Regions from separate parts of the Clostridium sp. CTA-7 genome, predicted to be linked through region 1. Evidence: riboswitches for the same ligand, from Rfam matches in the RefSeq annotation. Region 1 holds a riboswitch; each other region holds the start of a gene.
The links. A riboswitch is a leader RNA that binds a small molecule or an ion and turns the genes downstream of it on or off. The one in region 1 is predicted to bind lysine.

Region 1 (5,632 bases):
CTATAGTTTTAAAGTGGAGGGAATGACTTGTTCAGCTTGTGCAAATAGAGTGGAAAGAGCTACTAAAAAAGCGGATGGTGTATTAGATTCATCTGTAAATTTTGCTACTGAAAAGCTTAATATAAGCTTTGATGAAAATAAAATATCTATCAAAGATATAAAAAGCATAGTAGAAAAAGCGGGATATAAATTAATTATAGAAGAGAAAAAGGAGAGTTCCTCAAATAGAACTCCAGATTATAAAAAACTCTGGTATAGATTTGTATTATCCTTAGTATTTACAGTTCCATTACTAATAATATCAATGGGACACATGGTAGGAATGCATTTGCCGAAAATTATAGATCCTATGATGAATCCTTTAAATTTTGCAATAACGCAATTGTTATTAACTATACCAGTTATGATAGTAGGATATAAATTCTATTTAATAGGATTTAAAAACTTATTTAAACTGAGTCCTAACATGGATTCATTAATATCAATAGGAACCTTAGCAGCAGTAATTTATGGATTATTTGCTATATATAAAATAAATCTAGGTGATCATGATTATGCAATGCATTTATATTTTGAATCAGCAGCAGTAATACTTGCATTAATAACTCTAGGAAAATATTTAGAAGCTGTATCAAAAGGAAAAACATCTGAGGCAATTAAGAAACTTATGGGATTAGCTCCTAAAACTGCAAATATTGTTAGAGATGGTAGCGAACTTACTGTTCCTATTGAAGAAGTAATAGTAGGAGATGTTGTATTAGTAAAGCCAGGTGAAAAGTTACCTGTTGATGGTGAGGTTATAGAGGGAAATACATCAATAGATGAGTCTATGCTTACAGGTGAAAGTATTCCGGTGGAAAAGAGTATAGGAAACAAAGTTATTGGAGCAAGTATAAATAAAACAGGATTTATTAAATATAAGGCTACTAAGGTAGGGGATGATACTGCTCTTGCACAAATAATTAAATTGGTTGAAGATGCTCAAGGAACAAAAGCGCCAATTGCAAAACTTGCAGACGTAATATCAGCATATTTTGTACCAACTGTAATTATATTAGCCATTATAGCTGCATTAGGATGGTATATATCAGGAGAGTCAGCAGTATTTTCACTAACTATATTTATATCAGTACTAGTTATTGCTTGTCCATGTGCACTTGGATTAGCAACACCTACTGCAATAATGGTAGGAACAGGAAAAGGTGCTGAAAATGGAGTTCTTATAAAAGGTGGAGAAGCGTTAGAAACTGCATATAAAGTTGAGACTATTGTATTTGATAAGACAGGAACTATAACAGAAGGAAAGCCTAAAGTAACTAATATAATAACAATGGATTTAAGTGAAAAAGAAATTTTAATTTTAGCAGCTAGTGCTGAAAAAGGATCAGAACATCCATTAGGTGAGGCAATAGTTAAAGAAGCTGAAGATAAAGGTCTCAAACTAAAAGAAATAAATGATTTTAAGGCAATACCAGGACATGGAATAGAAGTTAAAATAGAAAATGAAAATATTCTTTTAGGAAATAAAAAGTTAATGAAGGATAGGGGAATAAACTTAGAAGATTTAGAAGAGAAATCAAATAAGTTAGCAGAAGAAGGTAAAACACCTATGTTCTTAGCAGTAGAAAATAAAATCCAAGGAATTGTAGCAGTAGCTGATACTGTAAAAGAAAATAGTAAAAAGGCAATAAAAGCAATTCATAGTATGGGAATAAAAGTGGCTATGATTACTGGTGATAATGAAAAAACAGCTAAAGCAATTGCAAAAGAAGTTGGAATAGATATAGTTTTAGCTGAAGTATTACCAGAGGATAAAGCAAATGAAGTTAAAAAGTTACAAGGCGAAAATAAGAAGGTTGCTATGGTGGGAGATGGTATAAATGATGCACCAGCATTAGTTCAAGCAGATGTAGGAATTGCAATAGGATCAGGTACAGATGTAGCAATAGAGTCGGCAGATATAGTTTTAATGAAGAGTGATTTAATAGATGTTATAAAGGCTATTCAATTAAGTAAAGCAACTATTAATAATATAAAGCAAAATTTATTTTGGGCATTTGCTTATAATGTACTAGGAATACCAGTAGCAATGGGAATTCTTCATGTGTTTGGTGGGCCATTATTAAATCCTATGATAGCAGCAGGAGCAATGAGTTTAAGCTCAGTATCAGTATTATTAAATGCCTTAAGGCTTAGAAAGTTTAAGGCAAATGTATAAATAGTTGATATTTCCTTGACATATATATAAATTTTGATAGAATTAAGAAGGAAATTTAATATTTTATTGGTAGAGGCTGCAATAGCTAAAAGTAATATTAATGAGGTAAGCACTATGATTTAATATGAAAGGGGTTATTGCCGAAGTATATAGATTAGCTTAAAGGTTATATACTGGGATTGTATAAAATATATACAAAACTGCCACAATATTTTTGTGGAGAGCTATCTTTATTATTGTCTAAAGTTTGCAATAAATATAAGCTCAAAGAATAATCTTTGAGCTTACTTTTTTTAGGAGAAAAAAATGGAAAAGAAACATATGAAAAAAGAAATCACTTTATTTATGGCTACAATGCTTGTTTGTGGAAATATGATAGGCTCAGGAGTTTTTATGTTACCTGCTACATTAGCAGAATTATCAGGTCCAATGGCAACTATTATTGCATGGGTAATAACAACTATAGGATCTATTTTAATAGCTATATCCTTTGCTAATTTAGGTTCAAAGTATCCATCTACTGGAGGAGCTTATCAATACACAAAAGAAGCTTTTGGAGAATTTGCAGGATTTTTAAGTGCTTGGCTTTATTGGAATGGTTCATGGATAGGAAATGCAGCTATAATAGTAGCATTGGCAAGTTATAGTGCAGCTATAATTCCAGCACTAAATAATCCACTAATATCAATAATTTATACAAGTTCTATCTTATGGATATTTACATTTATAAACATTGTTGGAGTAAAAAAAGCTGGAAAGGTTCAATCGTTTGTAACTGTATTTAAAATTGTATTTTTCGCATTGTTTATAGTAATAGCATTTTTAAATTTTGATAGTTCCAATTTATTGCCTTTAATGCCAGAAGGAAAGGGAGTAAATTCAATACCTCTTGCGGCAACATCAACTTTATGGGCATTTGTAGGTTTAGAAAGTGCCACAGTAACTGCAGGAGAAATTAGTAATCCAGAAAAAAATGTTAAGAAAAGCACTATTTATGGAATGCTAATATCAGCAGTAATATACATATTAATAAGTGTTGCTAGTATGGGAGTAATGTCTAACAAAGAATTAGCTTCAAGTTCCGCGCCACTTACTGATATATTAACTAAAATTTTAGGAACATCAATTGGAAAGCCATTAGCAATTTCAGTAGTTATATGTATTTTAGGAACAACTATTGGGTGGTTATTATCTACTGCACGAGTTGCTTATGCAGCAGGAGAAGATGGTGTATTTCCTAAATGTTTTGGGAAATTACATTCTAAATATTCAACTCCAGCTAATGCTTTAATAATTGGATCCATATTAGTTAATATACTTTTAATAATGAATTACCAAAAAAGTATGGTTTCAGCATTTACATTTATAACTATATTAGCAACGCTAGCATTTTTGCCAATATATTTATTAACTGCAGCAGCAGAAATGATGATTATGTTTAGAGGGGAAAGTAAGTTTAATTTACAAATTTTCATTAAAAAAGGAATAATTCCATTACTAGCATTTATATATACATTATGGACAATATATGGTTCAGGAGCAGAAATTGTAATGTGGGGATTTATACTTATGTTATTAGGAGTGCCATTTTATATATATAATTACCATAAGAATAAAAGCAATTTAAACTAAATTATAAATATTAGAAAAAAACCCTCTAAAATTTTAGAAGGGTTTTTATTTTGAATTAAAAAATTTTACTAATGTAAAAAAAATAAATGTATGTTAAAATTAATAGCAAATAAATGTTTACATTGGGGTGATATTAAAAAATATGAGTAAGATAAATGAAGTTTATGATGCTTTAAAGCGGTTAGAAATGAAAAGTAAAAAAGGAATAACAGCAAGCGAGCTTAGTGCTTTTATGAACTTAGATAGGGCTAATGTAAGCAGATATTTAAATCAGCTTTATAAAGATGGTGTAGTTGATAAAATAGATGGCCATCCAGTAAAATATAGTTCTATAGTAAGAACCGAAGTATCTAAATCAAAAGAAAATAAGAAAGTCGTAAAAGAGAAAAAAAGAAATAGTCTAGACACACTAGTTGGTGCAAAATTAAGTTTGCAGATTCCGATTCAACAAGCCAAGGCAGCAATTTTATATCCCCCAAGAGGATTACACACTTTAATTTTAGGGGAAACTGGTGTTGGTAAATCTATGTTTGCAGAAGCTATGTATAATTTTGCAATTGAGTCTAAAGTTATAAATGATGAAGCACCTTTTGTAAGATTTAACTGCGCTGATTATGCAGATAATCCACAACTAGTTATGGCACAAATATTTGGTGTTAAGAAAGGTGCTTATACAGGTGCAGATTCTAATAGAGATGGTTTACTAAAGAAAGCAAATGGGGGAATATTATTTTTAGATGAAATTCATAGATTATCTCCACAAGGTCAAGAAATGTTATTTACATATATTGATAAAGGACATTTTAGAGTTTTAGGTGATACAGAAAAATTAGTTCATGTAGAAGCACAAATTATTGCAGCTACAACTGAGGATCCTCAATCATTTTTACTTAAAACCTTTAGTAGAAGAATACCAATGGTTATAACGTTACCATCCTTAAAAGAAAAAAATATAAAGGAAAGATATTACTTATTAAGGGAATTTATAGAAATTGAATCACAAAGAGTATCAAAAAGTATTTATTTTAATAAAAGTGCTTTAATATCATTTTTATTATATGATTGTCCTAATAATATAGGACAGTTAAAAAGTGATATTCAACTTTCATGTGCAAGAGCCTTTTTGAAATATAAAGCAAAAAATAAAGATTATATATTAGTAGATCAAGAAGATTTGCATCAACGAGTGAAAGTGGGACTTATGAAGTTACAGGAATATAGGGATGAGGTTGATGAGATATTAAGCAATATGGGAGATGTGCTTAAGTTTTCATATAAAGATAAAATTGCTTTAATTGAAGATAAAACAGGTTTAGAAGAATTTAAAGATGGAACTATGTTTTATGATAGAATAGAGCAAAAAATAGAAGAGTTAAGAAAAGATGGAATAGAAGAAAAAGAAATAGATGAAATATTAAATATAGATATAGAAAAATATTTCAGAAAATATATACGAGATTTGCCAGAAAGATTTAGAAAAGAAGAAATATCAAAAGTTGTTGATGTTGAAATAGTTAATTTAGTTGAAGAAATTCTTTTATATGCATCAAAAAAAATAAATAGGGATTACGATGAAAAAGTTTATTTTGGGTTAGCCCTTCATATTCAAGGTAGCCTAGAGCGAATAAGGAAAGGTGTTAAGATATTTCATCCTAAACTAAACTTTATTAGAGGCGAGTATGCTAGAGAATTTATAGTAGCAATGGAAATAGCTAGTATAATAGATAAAAAATTTGTAATAGAAGTTCCCTTAGACGAAATTGGTTATATAACTATGTTCTT
Region 2 (5,632 bases), on a different contig from region 1:
TTTTACATATCAATGCAATTGGGATGGTGATTTAGCTTCTTTTAATGGAGTTGAATCAATATCACATAATGGAATTGAAATATTTAAGCTCTACTTTCATGGTGGAAGTCTAAAATAAATATCATTTGTTTTAAAGTAAAAGAAGCTTTACAAATAACTAAATTTATTTGTAAAGCTTCTTTTCATACTCTTAATAGTTATAAGTATATATAACTATCCATTAATAATTATAACCTAAATATATCTTATTATTATTTTGCTTCTTCTACACTCTTACCCAATATTTGGATTCCTACATATACTGCTAATATAGATATAGGTAGTACAATATACCAAGCTAATCCAAAACCCGCTGGAATATATCCAAATAAAATTGTAATTGCAGCTATAAATAGTGAATACCACATTTGAGTGTTAACATGAGCAATATGATTACAACCTGCTCCCATTGATGAAAGTATTGTAGTATCTGATATTGGTGAACAGTGATCTCCAAAAATAGCTCCAGTTAAAACAGCACTTGTACTAACTATTACATAGCTCATATCTGGATTCATTGAATAAGCTAGTGGAATTGCAAGTGGCATTAGTATTCCCATTGTTCCATAAGCCGTTCCTGTTGCAAAAGAAATAACTGCACCTAAGGTAAATATTAAACTTGGAAGCAAGAAATTTGGTAGTGATCCTGAAAGTAATGAAACTAGATATTTAGCAGTTCCTAAATCCTTTATTACAGAACTTAGTGACCAAGCTAATAATAAAATTACTCCTGTTATAAGTAATGGTTTCATACCATCTATCCATGTTTCTATAGCTTCAGAAACAGTAAATATTTTCTTAGATACTCCCATTATAATTGATACTATACTTGCTATTAATGCTGATTGGAATAATGCTACTGATGCATCTGATGCACTAAATGCTTCTTGTATAGCCTTAAATGATACTGGTGAATTAGTCATTATATTTTGAAGGGCAACATCTTCACCACCCATTATTACTGTATAACCACTAAAATAGAAACATATTAATGAAGCTATAACCAAAACACCTATTGGTATTATAGCATTCCATATACTTAACTCTACACCTTCCTTTGGTTCAAGGTCTGAATGATCTAAGTTAGAATCTGATGCAACTTCATCAACATTAGAGTTTAACCCTCTTTTTCTTGCCTCTACTTCTGCCTTATACATAGGACCAAAATCCTTTAATAAAACTGAGGTAATAAATACAAATACTAATATTAGTATATTATAAAATCTATATGGTATAGTTTGTAAAAACACTCCAAAAGCATCAACTTCTTGCCCTATTCCATTTATAAAAGCATCATTTATTAGCCCTACTTCTAACCCTATCCAAGTAGATACAATAGCTAATCCTGCTATTGGTGCTGCTGTTGCATCTATTATAAAGGCTAGTCTTTCTCTTGATATTTTCATCTTATCTGATACTGGCTTCATTATAGGACCAACTATTAATGAATTTGCATAGTCATCAAAAAATACAGCTAACCCTAATAATAATGTAACTAATTGTGTGCTTCTAGCATTCTTAGCCCTTCTTGCTAATGCTTCTGCAACAGCCTTAGCCCCCCCCATTTTAGCAACTAAGTGTATAACTCCCCCTATAACTAATACCTGAAGAATTATACCTGCATTCCATGGATCAGATAATGAGTTTAAAACTCTAGATACAAAATCTAAAAAAGATTGTGTAACTGCTCCAAGAAAAGTATTATCAACTAATTGAACTAAAAATGTACCTGATAAAGTTCCGATAAACAAAGATATAATAACATTCTTTGTTATAAATGCTAAAACTATTGCTACCACCGGCGGTATCAAAGTTAATAATCCGTAATGATTTGCATTAGATGTAGATTGATCTACCTCTGCTGCGAAAACTATTGATGTTGACATTAAAATCATCATCATAGTCATTAATATTAATCTTAGATTTCTTTTATTATTCATAATGCTCCCCCTATATATTTCATGAATAATTTAAGGGCAGAAATTAAAAAGAGCCTTGAGTTTTCACTCAAGGCTATAGATACACTTTAATTAATATTCTAAATAAAGTTAAAAATCCTCAAGCGATAGCTCACCACAAATTAAGTTTGTGACAGTGTTACACATATTTTGTGAAACCCCAGCCATATGATATTAAAGCATTAATCATACGCTTCGGCGATAATTCCTTTTCTATTAAATCAAAGTGCTTACCTCATTAATAGTACTCTTAATTATCGCGCCTCTACCCTTGTCGTTATTCATATTTAATTTACAGGATTATTATACAGTTTTTCACTAGTTGAATCAACCTTTAATGCCCAGCCTTAATTCTATTTAACTAATCTATTGGCCATAAATTCTTCTATTTCCTCTACTGTCTTAATCATTTCTTTAGTTAATACTTCATTTCCATTATCTGTTATCAAAATATCATCTTCTATTCTTATTCCTATACCTTCATTTTCTATGTATATTCCAGGCTCAACAGTATATACCATTCCAGCTTCAAAGGTTACATCCCTATTTTCTAACTCTATATCATGAGTATCCATACCCAAGCTATGACCTATACTATGATAATAAAATTGAGATACATCTTCCTTTTTAGAAATTAATCCAAGAGATATACACTCCTCTGCAACCCACTCTTTAGCCTTATTGTTTAAATCTATGAATTTAACTCCTGGCTTCATTTCTTTAATAACTCTTTCATTTACTCTAAGAACTGCGTTATAAACTTCTTTTTGCCTTTCAGTAAACTTTCCATTAATAGGGAAGGTTCTTGATATATCACCATTATAATATTTATATTGAGCACCTAAATCAAATAATATTAAGTCCCCAACCCTTAATTCTGAGTCATTACTTACATAATGTAAAACAGTTGCATTTTTCCCTGCTGCTGCAATAGTTTTAAATGCAAAGTCTTTTGCACCATTTTTCTTACAAATAAAATCAAAGTAAGCTTCAAGTTCGTACTCTTTTATGCCCGGCTTAGAATTTCTCATTAATTCTTTTACGCCTTCTATAGTAATTTCTATAGCTTTCTTAATCCTGCTAATTTCTTCTTCAGTTTTTATAAGTCTTAAATTTCCTATAATCTTATATGCATTTTTAATATTTATATTATAATACTTTTCCTTAATTTCATTTATATACTTATATGATGAATTATCTTTTTCTAAATCTAAATATATATTTATGTCTTCTTTATTAATTAATATTTTTTCTATAAACCCGTTAAAATCCCCTAAGTACTTAACATCTTCTATATCACAAATGTCTAATACTTCTTCTTTTCTAATAGTTTTACCTTCCCATTTTTCTGTAATATGATTTACCTCTTTTATAAATAAATGTTCATTAGTTTTTCCATTCATTTTCGATAAAACTAAAATATGCTTTTCTTCATCTATTCCTGTTAAATAATAAAAATTTCTATTTGGTGTAAAAGGATATTTTTCGTCTGCAGTTTTCTTTGGCGAATTACCTGCAAATAATATTAATAAAGAATTATCTTTAATGTTTTCTAAAACCTTATTTCTATTATTCTTATAAAACTCTTTATTCATAAATTCACTCCCTCTTATTTATTCCATAGCTAACACTTTAACACTGACTACATTTGCTAACCCTCTTAAAGTATTAACTAAGTGCTTTAAATCTTTTTTCATATTAGATATATCTAATGTTATGGTTACATTTGCAGCCATATTTATAGGTATATCTTGATTTATTGTTAGTATATTTCCCTTATTAAAAGCTATACAATCTAAAACTTTAGATAAAGTTCCAGCTTCATGAGATAATAAGACAATTAATGTTATCTTTTTACTATTTATCCCCTCTGACATAGGGAAAATATAATCTTTGTATTTATAAAAGGTACTTCTACTTATTCCTGCTTGCTTTACAGCTTCGCTGATATCCTTTGCCTTTCCAATAAGAAGGTTTTCTTTAACCTCTAAAACTTTTTTAAAAACCTCTGGTAGTACCTTACCATTAACTATATAAAATTTTTCTGAAGCCACTAAATCACCTACCCTATAAAAATTAAAAAGCTATATAATTTATAATTATATAACTTTTTAAAAATAAAATACATATTATTAGTGATGTTATTTATATGTGAATCTTATTTGATTTCTTTATTCTAACAAAAAATGTTTTTAAAAGTGAAATCAATATAGATATAACTCCTCCCAAAGCAAAGCATAGCTGAACATTATCTATAAATAAACCAACTAATACTCCAATTCCTACTCCATATGCTAGAAATATAGCTAAAACTTTTATTTCTTCGTCTGACAAAAATAACCTGTCATTCCACTCCATCTCTAAAACACTTCCCTCCCTTTTTCTATACTATTATTATAGGATATTTTACTATATAACTAGTTACAAAATTATTACGTCTTTATTAAAATTTGTTAAATTTTAAAAGTAAATTTTAGTTTAATAAATTTTCTATAATATGAATTTGCTTACTAAAAAAATAGCTGCTATTATTGCCGTTAAATCTGCTAATATAGCTGCCCATAATGTATGTCTAATTTTTTTAATTTGAACAGCTCCAAAATAAACTGTTATTGTATAAAATATAGTTTCTGTAGTGCCCATAATTACCGAAGCTATTAAACCTATAGCTGTATCAGGTCCATATGTTTTTAATATATCCGTTAAAATACCCATTGCCCCGCTTCCAGATAAGGGTTTTACTAAAACTAATGGTATTACTTCTTTAGGTAACCCTACTACTCTACCTATTGGAGATATAAAATTGTTTAATATATCTAACAATTTAGCTTCTCTAAATATATGAACAGCTATAATCATAGCTAATAAATATGGAAATATGTTTAAACAAACTTGTAATCCTTCTTTTGCTCCTTCTATAAACCATTCATACACCTTTCGTCCTTTAAACATTCCATAGGTAATAATTATTACAACTATTATAGGAATGATACTTTTTGTTAAATACTGAAACATTCTAAATCACTCCTTTTAAAAGTACTTCTGTAAGATTTTACAGCAAATAACTCCCATTACAGCTGCAGTGGTACTTGCTAATATAGCGGGTAATATTATTGCCCCTGGATTACTTGAGCCACAAGCAGCTCTTATAGATATAATGGTTGAAGGTACCAATTGTATACAAGCTGCATTTAAAACTAAGAATAATGCCATGTCATTTGATGCAGTTCCTTTTTCTTTATTAAGTCTATCCATTTCTTGCATAGCTTTTATTCCAAATGGAGTTGCAGCATTGCCAAGTCCCATCATATTAGCTGTTATATTCATAACTATAGCTCCTAATGCTTTTTCATCTTTTGCAGCTTCCTTAAATATTAGTTTCAAAATTGGTCTTAGAACCTTTGCTAGTTTATTAGTAAATCCACTTTTTTCTGCTACTTTCATAACTCCGCACCAAAAACACATCAGCCCAACTAATCCTACAATAAGAGATACCGTTGAATCTGCTGAAGTTATTATTGATTTAGATATTACCTCCCCATTTCCAGTAAATAATCCTACAAGTATTCCTAGAAATATCATTATGAACCAGATATAATTTATCAAAATTTCACCCCTTATGAATTACTTATACA
Region 3 (5,632 bases), on a different contig from region 1:
AGGTGATAAAAAAAGAATGTAGAAATGAGGATATTATTTCTAGAATAGGTGGAGATGAATTTACAATTATATTGCCTAAAACTAGTTCTGAAGAAACAGAAAAGATTTTAAATCGAATAAATAGTGCTATTGATAAGGAAAAATTTAATTCGATTAATGTATCAATTTCTTATGGGTGGAAAACTAAAATAGAAGAGAATGAGGAAATGCTAGCAGTATTTAAGAAAGCTGAAGACTATATGTATAGGCGAAAGTTATCTGAAAGTACCAGTATGAGGTATAAGACTATAGAGGTAATAATAAAAACTTTATACGAAAAAAATGAAAGAGAAGAGAAGCATTCCATACGGGTTGGAGAACTATGTGCTTTAATAGCATCTACTTTAAATTTAAGTGATGCAAATATAAGAGAGCTTAGAACAGCAGGACTGATGCATGATATAGGGAAAATAGCCATTGATGAAAAAATTCTGAATAAACCTGGTTCGCTTAGTGATTCTGAGTGGCTAGAAATCAAGAGGCATCCTGAAATTGGATATAGGATATTAAGCTCTTTAAATGAATATGCACCAATTGCAGAGTATGCTTTAGCACATCATGAAAGGTGGGATGGAAAGGGATATCCTAAAGGACTAAAAGGAGAAGAGATACCTTGGCAAGCTAGGGTTATAGCAGTGGCTGATGCTTATGATGCTATGACTAGAGATAGACCTTATAGGAAAAACTTAAGCAAATCTGATGCAATTGAAATAATAAGAAAAAATGCTGGAACTCAGTTTGACCCAGAAATAGTTAAATTATTCATTGAAAAGGTGCTAAATGAGGAATAAAAAAGAAGCTTAATAATTTCGTTCAAAGATTTAAAATATAAAATTTAATAATAAATTTTATATAAATTAGAATGTATAACATATAGTTTAGGAATCCTAAGGAAATTTAGGGTTCTTAAATTTTTTAATTATAATATATTGTTCTAAATTTTCAAATTAATAAAATATTGAAAAAATTCTTTTTTAGGTATTGACAATAATGAAATAAGATTGTACACTGTATATAATTTAATAAATACCTCACTTTTATATGTGAGGTAGAGGCGCAAAATTTAACAGTTTTTAGTGGAGCTTGAGAAGGTGATGATGCTAATGAGAAGGAAATTTTGCCGAAGTTTGTAATATTTCTCAGTATTACTTGCTGGGTCTGTAGTTAAGAGCTACAGGACTGTCTTAATAAATGTCCCGGTTTATTAAGTTGTGCTATCTCAAATGGGAAAGATGAGGATTAGGTTAATTATATAAGTAGACCTGAGCTTTGCTCAGTTATTTTTTTATAGTTAATTATCCGAATATTTAAGATAGCACCAACCTAAGTAAAGGTTGGTTTTTTTATTATAAAAAAGGAGAGGATTTACTATGAAGAAAAAACTATCATTATTAATTTCATTATCATTGACAGCAATGTTAACACTAACAGGGTGTGGCTCAGGAAAATCATCAGGAAATAAAGGTGAAGATGTCTTTAGGGTGGGACTTGAAGCAGGATATGCACCATTTAACTGGACACAAATGAATGATTCAAATGGTGCAGTAAAAATTGATGGAAGTGCAGAATACGCAGGAGGCTATGATGTAGAAATTGCCAAAAAAATAGCTGATGGCTTAGGAAAAAAATTAGTTATTGTTAAAACAGAGTGGGATGGATTAGTTCCAGCATTAACATCAGGTAAAATAGATGCAATAATAGCTGGGATGTCTCCAACAGAAAAGCGTAAAGAAACAATTGATTTTTCAGATAACTATTATACATCAGATTTAGTTATGCTTGTTAAAAATGGAGGAACCTACGAAAATGCTACTTCATTAAAAGATTTTTCAGGAGCTAAAATAACAGCTCAATTAAATACATTCCATTATTCAGTAATAGATCAAATTCCAGGTGTAAATATACAACCAGCTATGGATAACTTTCCAGCTATGAGAGTTGCTCTTGAGTCAGGAGTAATTGATGGATATGTAACAGAAAGACCAGAAGCTGTAAGTGCTCAAATGGCTAATTCAAACTTTAAAATGATTGAATTCAAAGATGGATTTGTAACATCACCAGAAGATACAGCAATAGCAGTAGGGCTTGCAAAAAATAGCGAGTTAACTAAAAAAATAAATGAAATTTTAGCTGGTATATCACAAGAAGAGCAAAAAACAATAATGGACAATGCTATTAAAAATCAACCAGCAGCTCAATAAAGCTAGAGTAGAATTGGTTAGCCTTAACCAATTCCCTCTTATTATATTTAATAAGGAGAATAAAAGATGAGTATAGAATGGATAATAAGAATTGTTGAAAATAACTGGCCAATGTTTTTACGTGGGGCAGGAATGACATTATTAATTTCTATAGTTGGTACTTTAGTAGGTTCATTAATTGGTTTATTAGTAGGTGTTGTACGTACTATTCCAGTACCAGATAGAGGAATTAAAAGAGGAATTTTAAAGTTTATTAATGCTATTCTTTCAATTTATATAGAGTTTTTCCGTGGAACACCTATGATTGTGCAAGCTATGGTAATTTATTATGGATCAGCACAATTCTTAGGGATAGATATAAATAAAATAGTAGCAGCTTTATTTATAGTATCTATTAATACAGGTGCATATATGTCAGAAATAGTTAGAGGAGGTATTGTTTCAGTAGATAAGGGACAATTTGAAGCAGCTCAAGCCATTGGAATGACACATTCTCAAACAATGATTAATGTAGTATTACCACAAGTGATTCGTAATATTTTACCAGCAACAGGCAATGAGTTTGTAATAAATATAAAAGATACATCGGTACTAAATGTAATTTCGGTATCAGAGTTATTTTTCCAAACTAAATCAATTGCAGGAAATAATTTTAGATATTTTGAGTCATTCTTTGTATCATGCATAATTTACTTTGTAATGACATTTACAATTACAAGAATTTTAAGAGCTATAGAAAGAAAAATAGATGGTCCAGACAATTACATTATGGCAGGTAATCAAATGCAAGTAGAAACACCTGAAGATATACTACGTAAGAAGAAAGTACTGTAGTAGTATAGTTTAATGGAGGAGAGAATATGGAAAAAGTAATAGATATAAAGCATTTAAATAAATCCTTTGGAACACATGAAGTATTAAAAGATATTAACTTTTCAGTAAATAAAGGAGAAGTTGTTTGTATAATAGGTTCATCTGGGTCAGGAAAATCAACTCTTCTACGTTGTATAAATCTTTTAGAAAAACCAAGTGGTGGAGAGATAATTTACAATGAAGAAAATATTTTGGATGATAACCATAATATATATAAATATCGTACTAAACTAGGTATGGTATTCCAACAATTTAATTTATTTAATAACCATAATGTATTAAAGAATTGTGTTGTAGGACAAATGAAGGTATTAAAGCGTTCAAGAGAAGAAGCTGAAAAAGTGGCAATGAAATATTTAGAAGTTGTTGGCATGGGTAACTATATTAATGCTAAACCCAAACAGTTATCTGGAGGACAAAAGCAACGTGTAGCTATTGCAAGGGCATTATCAATGGAACCAGATGTTATTCTTTTTGATGAGCCAACATCAGCTCTTGATCCAGAAATGGTAGGAGAAGTTTTAAAGGTTATGAAAGAACTTGCTGAGAGCGGTCTTACAATGCTAGTAGTAACACATGAAATGGGATTTGCGAAAGAAGTATCTGATCGTGTAGTATTTATGAATAATGGAGTCATTGAGGAAGAAGGCACTCCAGAAAAAATATTCAATAATCCAACTAAAGAGCGTACTCGTGAATTCTTAAAACGTACACTAAATAATATATAGAAATCGCTACTGTCAAAATAATTTTGATAGTAGCGATTTTTTATAAGAAAAACATTTCAGTAAACTATAATCAATTTAATTTATTATAGTTTTTAATATGCCTATATAGTAACTTGTTTTAATTATAGAATAATGTATATTTATTTATGATAACTTAAATTTTCATATTTTTTATTTCTTGAATTATATCAATAATACCATTTTCAATAAGATCTTCTCTTACGGTTGTTACATTTAATTTCAAAATCTTTTCTTTCTGGAAAGTATCTAGATAATGACCTTGCTCAGTAGCAACTATGATTGATTTCTTTTTTAGATTACTTAAAAGGTGCTCCCTATTTATTTTATCGTTAAAAGTTATATAGGTATGAATACATTGATTTTTATTAGAATGATACTTAAAAATATCACTGTAATATTTGTATTGATGCTCTAGCGTTGAATTTAAGCAAGTACTTCTTAAAGAATAAGAGGTTTTAATTTTTTGCTTATGACGCTCAAACATACCACTTTTTATATAGATTTCTAATGCAGCTTGAGAGAGCATAGGACTATCTACATCTATAAGCTTTTTATATTTACCAAAATCATTTTTAATAGCATCAGGAATGATAGCAACTCCTATTCTTAATCCAGGAAATATAATTTTTGAATAGCTTTTTAAGTAAATAACATGAGAAAAATTATCATAAGCATATAATGGATCAGCTTTTGAATTTTTTTCTAAGTCAGCTAAATAGTCATCTTCTACAATAAATACATCATATTTTTTTGCTAATTTTACTATTGCCTTTTTTTCTTCTTGAGAATATGAGGTTCCTAATGGATTATGAAATCGTGGCATGGTATAAAAAAATTTAATGCTTTTTGTTCTAAATAATTTCTCAAGTTGATTTAAATCAATTCCTGAACTAGTTCTTCTAATGCCTAATACTGGTATATTATGAGTTTCTAAATAATCTATAAATAAATGATATCCAGGTTGCTCTATTAAAATAGTTTCTTTTTTATTTGGAAAAGGTAATTTAGCTAGTATGGCTAATGCTTGTTGAACTCCAGAAGTAATAAATATATTTTCTTTATTTGCAAAAACTTGATAGTTAGCTAAATGCTTTTGAATAACGTTAATTAATGATGGCAGTCCTTTAGAAGTTCCATATATAAATAACTCATTTTTATATATGTTAATTGCTTCGTTAATACAATGCTGAAAATCTAAATATGGAAAAATTTGAGGGTCTGGAGACGCAGATGAAAAATCCAATATAGAGCTTTTAGAATTATCAAAATTAACTTTTCTTTTTACAAGATAATACCCACTTCTGGGTATAGAATAAACTATATGTTTTCTTTCTAATTCATTAAAAGCTCTTATTATAGTACTTTTATTGCAGCAATACATATCAGAAAAAGTACGAATAGAAGGTAACTTATTTCCTTCTTTATATTCTCCATTTTGAATCAAATTCTCAATATTATTTAATATTTCTAGATATTTATACATGATTTTTACCTCTAAATTAAGTTCTGTATCGGTACAGATAGCTTTTATTAATATTGTATCATATATATTAATTTACTAATATATAAGCATACCTTATTAAGTTTAAATTTAAAGCTTATAAATATATAATTTTAGGAGGAATAAATAATGAAATTTTCACATAAAAAAAAGGCTTATATAGCTGCCATATTATATTCTCTTATAACAGGGTTATCATTTTTATTTTCAAAATTAACTTTAACTTTAACTAATCCTCTCGATACATTAGCCCATAGGTTTACCGTATC

Region 2: another riboswitch for lysine. It lies ahead of ACYUEX_RS12630 (Na+/H+ antiporter NhaC family protein); the one in region 1 lies ahead of ACYUEX_RS09900 (APC family permease).
Region 3: another riboswitch for lysine. It lies ahead of ACYUEX_RS17170 (transporter substrate-binding domain-containing protein); the one in region 1 lies ahead of ACYUEX_RS09900 (APC family permease).

Annotation. Positions count from the first base shown of each region.
Region 1 covers NZ_BAAAAV010000004.1:229,804-235,435, reverse strand. Annotated here, with positions in the region: gene ACYUEX_RS09905 (heavy metal translocating P-type ATPase) at 1-2,218, shown strand, start outside; lysine riboswitch at 2,281-2,453, shown strand; gene ACYUEX_RS09900 (APC family permease) at 2,525-3,850, shown strand; gene ACYUEX_RS09895 (sigma 54-interacting transcriptional regulator) at 3,993-5,632, shown strand, end outside.
Region 2 covers NZ_BAAAAV010000006.1:89,867-95,498, forward strand. Annotated here, with positions in the region: gene ACYUEX_RS12625 (DUF5680 domain-containing protein) at 1-118, shown strand, start outside; gene ACYUEX_RS12630 (Na+/H+ antiporter NhaC family protein) at 252-1,979, opposite strand; lysine riboswitch at 2,098-2,273, opposite strand; gene ACYUEX_RS12635 (aminopeptidase P family protein) at 2,351-3,592, opposite strand; gene ACYUEX_RS12640 (ACT domain-containing protein) at 3,611-4,051, opposite strand; gene ACYUEX_RS12645 (hypothetical protein) at 4,143-4,355, opposite strand; gene ACYUEX_RS12650 (spore maturation protein) at 4,488-5,012, opposite strand; gene ACYUEX_RS12655 (nucleoside recognition domain-containing protein) at 5,028-5,603, opposite strand.
Region 3 covers NZ_BAAAAV010000011.1:47,143-52,774, reverse strand. Annotated here, with positions in the region: gene ACYUEX_RS17175 (PAS domain S-box protein) at 1-830, shown strand, start outside; lysine riboswitch at 1,081-1,264, shown strand; gene ACYUEX_RS17170 (transporter substrate-binding domain-containing protein) at 1,410-2,240, shown strand; gene ACYUEX_RS17165 (amino acid ABC transporter permease) at 2,307-3,074, shown strand; gene ACYUEX_RS17160 (amino acid ABC transporter ATP-binding protein) at 3,101-3,841, shown strand; gene ACYUEX_RS17155 (aminotransferase-like domain-containing protein) at 3,996-5,345, opposite strand; gene ACYUEX_RS17150 (DMT family transporter) at 5,493-5,632, shown strand, end outside.